2 regions of the Austwickia chelonae genome follow, and region 2 is predicted to be linked to the other one. Evidence: riboswitches for the same ligand, from Rfam matches in the RefSeq annotation. Region 2 holds a riboswitch; the other holds the start of a gene.
The links. A riboswitch is a leader RNA that binds a small molecule or an ion and turns the genes downstream of it on or off. The one in region 2 is predicted to bind cobalamin.

Region 1 (4,188 bases), 150 kb from region 2:
GGGTCGACCCGGATCATCGGCATGTATGTCATCGGGACGCTGCTGCTCCTGCTCTTCATCGCCCTCGAACGCCGCAGCGACGAGCCGATCCTGCCGCTGCACCTCTTCGGCAACTCCTCCTTCGCCTTGTCGGTGCTGGCCTCCTTCGTGCTGTCGATGATCATGTTCGGTGCCATCATCTACATCCCGGTGTACGCCCAGGGCGTCCTCGGCGTCAGCGCCACCAACTCCGGGATGATCCTGATGCCGCTCATGGTGGCCCTGGTGCTGATGGGCATCGTCGGAGGGATGTTCATCACCCGCACCGGCCGGTACAAGGAACTGTCCGTCCTGGGCGTCCTCGTCGTCACGCTGGGATATCTGCTGCTGGCCCGCCTCGACCGCACCTCCGGCGAACTCGAACTGACCGCCGCGATGGCCGTCATCGGTATCGGCCTGGGCGCCTGCAACCCGGTGTACACCCTGGTCGTACAGAACAGCGTGATGCGCGCCGACCTGGGCGTCGCCACCGCCGGGGTGCAGTTCTTCCGCAATGTCGGCTCCACCGTGGGTGTCGCCGTCTTCGGCACCATCATGACGACCCGCCTCCCCGAAGCCATCGCCTCCCACCTGCCCACGCAGACCCCCAGACAAGGTCTCACCGGCGTCAACGCCGGATCCGTGCTAGACCCTTCGACCCTGCAGAAACTGCCACCGGCGATCGCCGAAGCCGTCCGCTGGGGCCTGTCGGACTCGCTGCACACCGTCTTCCTCACCGGCCTCCCCCTGGCCCTGCTCACCCTGCTGCTCACCCTGGGGATCACCCCCACCCCGCTGCGCGACACCGTGCACACCGACGAGGGGCAGGGACGCGAACTCCTCGACACCATGGGACGGTCCGCCGCAGGTGACCTGCTCGCCGTCCCCCTGGGGCACGGATCAGCGGCCTCCCGTACCAAGGAACGACTGCTCGGGCTGCAACTGAGGCTCCTCGCCGAACAGTCCGGCCGCGGCACCCACCCCCACCTGGTCCGCGCCGTGGAAGATCTCGGCGAAGGCAGCCTCGACCGCGGGATCGCCCTGCTCGACCGCACCTCGCTGATGCTCACCACCGAAGACCACGAGCTCGTAGTTCGATCCGAGAAATATGCCGCCGAGGTCGCCGCCGCCGGAGAACGCCCCGGTGGGGTGCTCTCCCCAGAGCTGCAACGCACCCTCGCCGCGGCGGCCGCCGAACTCGACGAGGACCACGTCCTGAGCACCGTGGAACCGCTGGTGACCGAACGCCACTCCGCCGTCGACCTCGACAGCCTGTCGGCGGTCAACAGTGCCCTGACCGCGGCATTCCTCGTCGACCTGACTCGACGCCCAGGTCAACGAGCGGACACCTCCGGGGGAATCGCCCCCGAAGACCAGGTGTAGTAGTCGTCCCCGGCGTAGCCCGACACCGACCAGCCTTCTTGGGTCAGCGCCGACGCGACGACCGCGCCACGGACATTCACGACGCCGTCCCCGGCCGCGCCGACGACTCGCGCCGCTGCCGCCGCCAACAGCCGACGGTTCCGCGGGCTGTCCAACAAAGCACGCTGGGTGACACAGAGCCGACCGTGCTCGTCTCGCACCAGGTCGAGAGCAGCGACCGGGTCGCCCAGGTCGTCCCGCACGATCACCAACTCGAAGGTCTCCTCCACGAGAGCCGCATCGATCCAGCCCTTCTGCTCACGGCGCCGGCTCTCCATCCGGTCGTGGCGAATCAAGTACTTCATCGTCCCGGCCTGCCACAGGGCGTTCTGCCCGCGATGGTGAGAGCACAACCGGACGACGGACGCCGGGCAGCCATGATCGGGAAAGGTGAGCGGGGGTGTACTGGCGATGGTTTCGGTCATCTCGCTAGCTCCTCGGTAGCGTCCCGAGGCGCAAGAAGGGACCGTGCGGCGATGCCGCCGTCACCCGCCCCCTGGCCTCGAGGGTCGATGTGGGCCGACCGTCAGGCGACCGGACTGAGCCTGCCAGGAAAGCACGGGCATCACCGTTGCGGGACAGCGCCGGATTCTCACCGGCTTCGCTGAACGATCGACAACCGCGGCAGTGCGGTCGCCGTCACAGTAACACCGGCGATCCGGGCACGTCCCGGCATCAACCGGCACCGACCTGCGTGTCACGCCCCGCAGCTGCCTTCCACGAGAAGTCTCTTCGTTCGGGCCAGGCAGCCCACCCAAGTGTTAGCGTGTGCCCGGGTCGTCACCGACGACCCGCCGACCCTCCAGCGAAGCCGGTGAGAACCCGGCGCTGTCCCGCAACGGTGATGCCCGTCCCCGACGGTCTCAGCCCGGTCGCCTGGAGCTGTCGGTACCCCATCGGTCCCCGAGGCAGGGACACCGGGAACGGTCGGCCATCCGGGCGACCACGGTGTGCTGTCTCGGACGTCACCCGTGACAGGAGCCCTGGAATGCTGGAGCAGCCCGCCACCCCGATCGCCCGCCGTGAACGGCAGCGCCCCCGCACCGCAACCCATCTGGCCGATACAGACCGTTGGATCGCCCCCAACTACTCACCCGTGCCGATCGTCTTGGCCAGCGGCGAGGGCGTCTGGGTCCAGGACATCGACGGGCACCGATACCTCGACGCCCTCGCCGGATACTCGGCGCTCAACTTCGGCCACCGCCACCCGGCCCTCCTGGCTGCCGCTCACGCCCAACTCGACGAACTCACCCTCACCAGCCGGGCTTTCCACTCGGTCGGCCTGGGCACCTTCTGTCGCGAACTGGCCGACCTGTGCGGCAAAGACATGGTGCTTCCGATGAACACCGGAGCCGAAGCAGTCGAGAGCGCCCTCAAAATGGCACGCCGTTGGGGCGTCGTCGCCAAAGGCGTACCCGTCGAACGCTCCACGATCATCGTGATGGACGGCAACTTCCACGGACGCACCACCACCATCGTCGGTTTCTCCACCGACCCCGACGCCCGCACTCACTTCGGGCCCTTCACCCCCGGCTTCCGCATCGTCCCCTACGGCGACCTCGACGCCCTGGCCGCCGCCATCGACAATGACACCGTCGCCGTCCTCCTGGAACCCATCCAGGGCGAAGGCGGCGTCGTCATCCCACCCGACGGCTTCCTCCGAGGAGTCCGCCGCCTGTGCACCGAACGACGCGCCCTGATGATCGCCGACGAGATCCAATCCGGACTCGGCCGCACCGGAACCCTCTTCGCCTGCGACCACGAAGACGTCGTTCCCGACGCCTACCTGCTCGGCAAAGCACTCGGCGGGGGGATCGTCCCGGTATCCGCCGTCGTCGCCGACACCGATGTCCTCGGCGTCTTCACCCCCGGATCCCACGGCTCGACCTTCGGGGGCAACCCCTTGGCCGCCGCCGTCGGCACAGCCGTCGTCGAACTCCTCCGCACCGGTGAATACCAACAACGCGCAAAAGAACTCGAACCGCTCCTCCGCGAAGGACTGCACCGACTCCTCGGCCGAGGACTCACTGCCGTGCGCCTCCGCGGACTCTGGGCAGGCATCGACATCGACCCCGGCCTCATGACCGGAAAACACGCCGCCTGGCAGATGGCCGAACACGGCGTCCTGGTCAAGGAGACCCACGGCTCGACCCTCAGGATCGCCCCACCGCTCACCATCACCGCCACCGAGATCTCCCAGATCGTCGACGCCCTCGACGCCGTCCTCGCCGCCGCCTGAACCCGCCCGACAAAGACACCTCTAGCATGAGCCTCGGACCACCACGGGACGAAGGGAACACGATGAGCCTCCGACACCATCGCACCAGAACGGGCACACCGTGAACCGGACGATGCTGCTGATCGGGATCGGCGCCGGCGACCCCGACTGGGTCACCCTCGAAGCCGTCCGCGCCATCCAGACCATCGACGTCCTCTTCGTCGTGCTCAAAGAAGCCGATCTCGACGAACCCGTCCGTATCCGGCGCGAACTCATCACCCGCCATCGCACCACCCCTCTCCAGGTCGTCGAACTGCGCGACCCGCCCCGGCCCTGGCGATCAGCCCCCGACTACGACGCCGCCGTCACCCGCTGGCGCGAACAACGCCTCGACCGGTGGGGGCAGGCCGTCTCGGAGGCGCTCGCCGACGGCCAGACCGGAGGCTTCCTCGTCTGGGGGGACCCCAGCCTGTATGAGAGCACCCTGGCCATCGTGGAGGAACTGGCCGGCCGGGCCCCGGCACACGAAA
Region 2 (4,188 bases):
GTCCCATGTCGCCGGTCAGGCCGAGACCTGAGGTCAGTGAAGCTGCGTACCGTGAGGTCCCTGCGAGAAGGACCACGAAGGCGACTCCGAGGCCTGCTCCAGAGGAGACCCCGAGGACGTAGGGATCGGCTAAAGGGTTACGGAAGAGCGTTTGCATCTGCAGGCCGGTGACTCCCAGGGCCGCGCCGACCAGGATCGCGGTGATGGTCCGGGGGATACGAATGTCAAAGAGCACCGTCGAGGTCACCAGATCGTCGCGGGAGCCAGCTAGGGCGCTCACTAGATCTCCCAGGGGGATACGTAGTGCCCCCAGTGCCATCCCGGCCAATGCTGCGACCACGAGTAGGGTGAGTAGTGCGGTGAACCGCCACCACAGCCCGAAATACAGGGGTCGGTCGTGTGCAGGGCTGGTGCCGTCTGACAGGTCGCTGCGGTCTGGGTATTCGGTGTCGCTCACGTCCTTCATGCTTTCGGCGATGCTCTGGCTCATGCTTTGGGGACTTGCTCGTAGTAGGTGAATTCATGTCCGGGCATCAGCTCGGGGTGCAAGATGGCGACCAGATCGGCGAGCACACGGTCAGGACGAACCACGCCGGATTGCCAGTAGTCGTTGCCGCCGCCGGGCGTCATCCGCTTGGTGAAAGTCCAGACACGGCCATTCTTGACGGCTTCGAGGTTGCCGAGGCGAGCATCGTCCTTGACCGGTTCGGCCAGGCTCTTCCACGGGGAGGAATGCGTGGCACCCAGCCAGAACTGGGCTTGCGATCCTTTGCCGAGAACTACCTCGAGATCTAGTGGTTTACTACCGGTTCCGGCTACCTCTTGGAGGATGTAGTCGCCCCCTGCGTCCTTGATCTCGTTGGCGACATAGCTGTCCGCCGCGGTGGCGTACCAGGTTCCTCTCGACATTGAGCCCAGAAGGACCGTGGGGCGTGAGGCGACAGATTTCGCCTTTTCAGCAACGGCTTGGTAGTCGGCTCGGATCTTGGCATAGACCTCAGTGGCTTTCTTCTCCTCGTCGAGGAAGAGCGCGGTGAACTTCGTCCATTCAGCACGTCCGAGGGCAGTTTTTTCGAGCCATTCGGCATTTGCGACGACGGGGACGCCGAGTTCAGCTAGTTTGACGTCGCTGGACTTACTGGTGCCAGAGGTGACGTACAGATCAGGTTTCAATGAGACGACCTGTTCAGCGCTGATATCGACGCCGTCCTGTTTGAAGCCTTTGATGCGTCCGGCATCAACGGCCTCTTTGACGGTGCCAGGGGCCAACTTGTCTGCGGAACCGACACCGACGAGTGCATCGACTTTGCCGAGGAGATCGTAGGCGGGCACCTGGGTGGTGGAAGCTGCGGCGACTCTCTTCGCCGGAATGGAGAACTTGCGAGCTCCTGCCAGGTCGCCGGTCAGCTCTGGGGCTGGTGCTCCGCAACGGACCAGGACATAGGTTTGCGGCGGAGCTCCTGGCGCTGGCTGGGCGACAGTGACGATCTTGTGGGATTTCTTGTACTGCACCTTCACGTTGGTGGCGTCCTCGAAGACGACCTTGTCCGGGTAGTAGTCCTTCTCCGGGTCGAAATCGGTGATGCAGCCGCGGTCCTGGCCGGGTGAGCCGGTGGCGCGGTGGTCGGTGGAGAGGCTGCAGGATGTGGGGAGCAGCGCGGTCACCGCGACCGCGGCAACAGTGGTGGTACGGCGGAAGAACAGCGGGGCGGGCATGGGCCACTCCTTCGGTGGGCCCACGAAGGAGTGTCGTCTGTATACCTGCGATGAGGTAAGCGGACCGGCCCTTCCTTCGAGGGCTTGACACGGTCGTCCCTGCCACGAGGCGACCGGACTTACCCTCTACCAGGAGGTATCACCGTTGCGGGACAGTGTCGGAATCTCGCCGACTTCGCTCGTGACAGGTCACTACAGGCGAAATCGCTAGTAGTAGCGCGATTATCTCATCTCGGGCATATTCGGTTAGGGCCGATGGTCCTTGTTCGGCGGCGTCGAGGAGTGGTCATTGTTCGTCCTTGGTCGGTGTCGTCGGCCAGCTCGCCCAACAGTGCGAAGGAGACCAGCCAGTGGGTCGCCATGAAATGTCCTCCGGTCATCACCGGAATCACCGCCTCCACCTGACGACGAGCCCCCGCCTGGACGTCGGCCGCCGCTTGCTCGGGCAGCCACTCGACCAGCGTCCGCAACTGCCACGATCGGGACAAGGCCAGCCCGTACAGATGGGCCAGATGGCCGTCGGTCCCGTCGAGCACCGGCGGTACCTCCAGGAGATGGGCGTGCCGGCCAGCACCCAACCCGGGCAACAACCGGGCCAGACGATCAGCCCGCTGCTCCTCGGGCAGAATCCCCAACAGGCATTCGGCCTCGGACAAGGCCGGGGAGAGGAAATCCTGCCCGCTGGGCTCGAAACGGGTGTCGAGGTCGTCGTCCGCGTCGTACCAGTCGAGGATGCCCTGACGCACCACTGCTACCGTGCCGGTGTCTTCCAGACCGGTGTACGCCCGGTGCAACAAGGACAAGGCGAAAGCGGTATTGCTGTGCACCCCGTGCCGTACCGGGAAGACCTGCCTGTCCAGCCAGCTCGGCACCAGCTCGCCGATCGCCACAGCCAGCGGATGTGCCGCGGCCGACCAGGCTGCCGACTCCGGACGAGGGCAGCGGTGGAGAGCTGCGCAGAGCATCGCCGCCCACGCCCACCCGTAGGGGCGCTCAAAATTGGGGCGGGCGAGGAGATAGTCCGCCTCGGCGGCCAACGCCGAGCTGGACAACCGGCCGTTCAACAGGCGCACCACCCGGTCGGTGAGGTCGTCGTCGAGGCAGGCCGGTGCGACGGTCAACAAGGTCACCAAGGACCACTGCATGTGCGCCGAACTGTGCCAGTCCAGCGAGCCGTGGAAGGCAGGATGCAACCGCCACGGCGTCACCTCACAGTCCTCGGGGCCGTCAGCCAGGTGCGCGGCAGCATAGGGGAAAGGCGTCTCCAGGACGTCGCAGGCGATGGCAGCCCAAGGTGCGGCCTGGCGCCGGAGTCGATCGGTCATCATGAGGGAGCTCCTTGGCAGAAGGGAGTCGGACCGTGGCGGGGCAGGGTCAGAAGGCGAAGACGGTGATGATCCCGATATTGCAGGCCAACAAGGCGACAGCGGTGGGGAGCTGGGCCTTGATCGGGCCGTACTGGTCCTTCATCTCCAACAAGGCCGCTGGGACGAGATTGAAATTGGCGGCCATCGGGGTCGCGAGGGTTCCGCAGAAACCGGCCAGCATGCCCACCGCGAAGATCACCGTCGGATCACCCTGGTAGTGCTGCACCAGCAGCGGCCACCCGATGGCTGCGGTCATCACCGGGAAAGCGGCGAAGGCATTCCCCATGACCATCGTGAAGGCGGCCATGCCCACGCAGTAGAGAGCCACTGCAGCCAGCACCGACCCCTTGGGCAGCAGACCTCCGGCGACCTCGCCGACGGCCTTGCCGACCCCGGACACCTGGAAGAGCACCCCCAAGGTCGCCAACATCTGCGGCAGCACCGCCGTCCAGCCGATGTGCCCCAGCAGGCGTCGCCCCTCGTGCAGCGGAACCGCCGGAGACTTAGGACGCAGCAGGACTGCGGCCACGGCCAAGGCGGCCAGACTCGCGATGGTCAGGCCGATGATGGTGGCCGACCCCTTCTCCAGGAGCAGTCGGCCACCGATCCGGGTGTCGATCAGTACGGTCGCGAAGATCGCCGTGACGAACGGGATCGTCAGCGCAGGAAGGAAGAGCTTGTTCCCGAACCTCCGCGCGAACACCTTCCGTTCCTCGTCGGTGGTCGAATTGTCGGCGCCCTTGTGGGGCAGCCCCATCCCGGCCAAGACCGCCATCGAGATGACGATCACCCCGAGGACCCACGCCGGAGCGGTCTTGGCCACCACGAAGGTCGAGTACCAGAAACCCAGGCCCAGCAAGATCCAGAACAGCCCGGACAGATGCCGCCGGGGAACGCTGTGATCCATCGCAGCCTGCCCGCCGAGCACGACGAAGAACGCCCCGACCAGCCAGTACAACCATTCGACCTGGATCATCGGATGACCTCCGGGGCGGCGGTCGCCGCGGCCTCGGCGCCAGCAGGCCTCGGCTCGTTCTCCTCGGCGGACATCCTGCGTAATGTCCGATCGAGCCACAGCAGCCGACCGCCGTGGATCAGGAAGGCC

Region 1: another riboswitch for cobalamin. It lies ahead of DX923_RS12925 (hypothetical protein); the one in region 2 lies ahead of DX923_RS12290 (ABC transporter substrate-binding protein).

What each region holds. Positions count from the first base shown of each region.
Region 1 covers NZ_CP031447.1:2,922,789-2,926,976, reverse strand. The annotation lists gene DX923_RS12930 (MDR family MFS transporter) at 1-1,401, shown strand, start outside; gene DX923_RS12925 (hypothetical protein) at 1,353-1,865, opposite strand; cobalamin riboswitch at 1,949-2,068, opposite strand; gene rocD (ornithine--oxo-acid transaminase) at 2,429-3,679, shown strand; gene cobF (precorrin-6A synthase (deacetylating)) at 3,780-4,188, shown strand, end outside.
Region 2 covers NZ_CP031447.1:2,776,477-2,780,664, reverse strand. The annotation lists gene DX923_RS12295 (FecCD family ABC transporter permease) at 1-490, opposite strand, end outside; gene DX923_RS12290 (ABC transporter substrate-binding protein) at 487-1,716, opposite strand; adenosylcobalamin (AdoCbl) riboswitch at 1,774-1,920, opposite strand; gene DX923_RS12285 (DUF2891 family protein) at 1,944-3,044, opposite strand; gene DX923_RS12280 (DUF979 domain-containing protein) at 3,091-4,059, opposite strand; gene DX923_RS12275 (DUF969 domain-containing protein) at 4,056-4,188, opposite strand, start outside.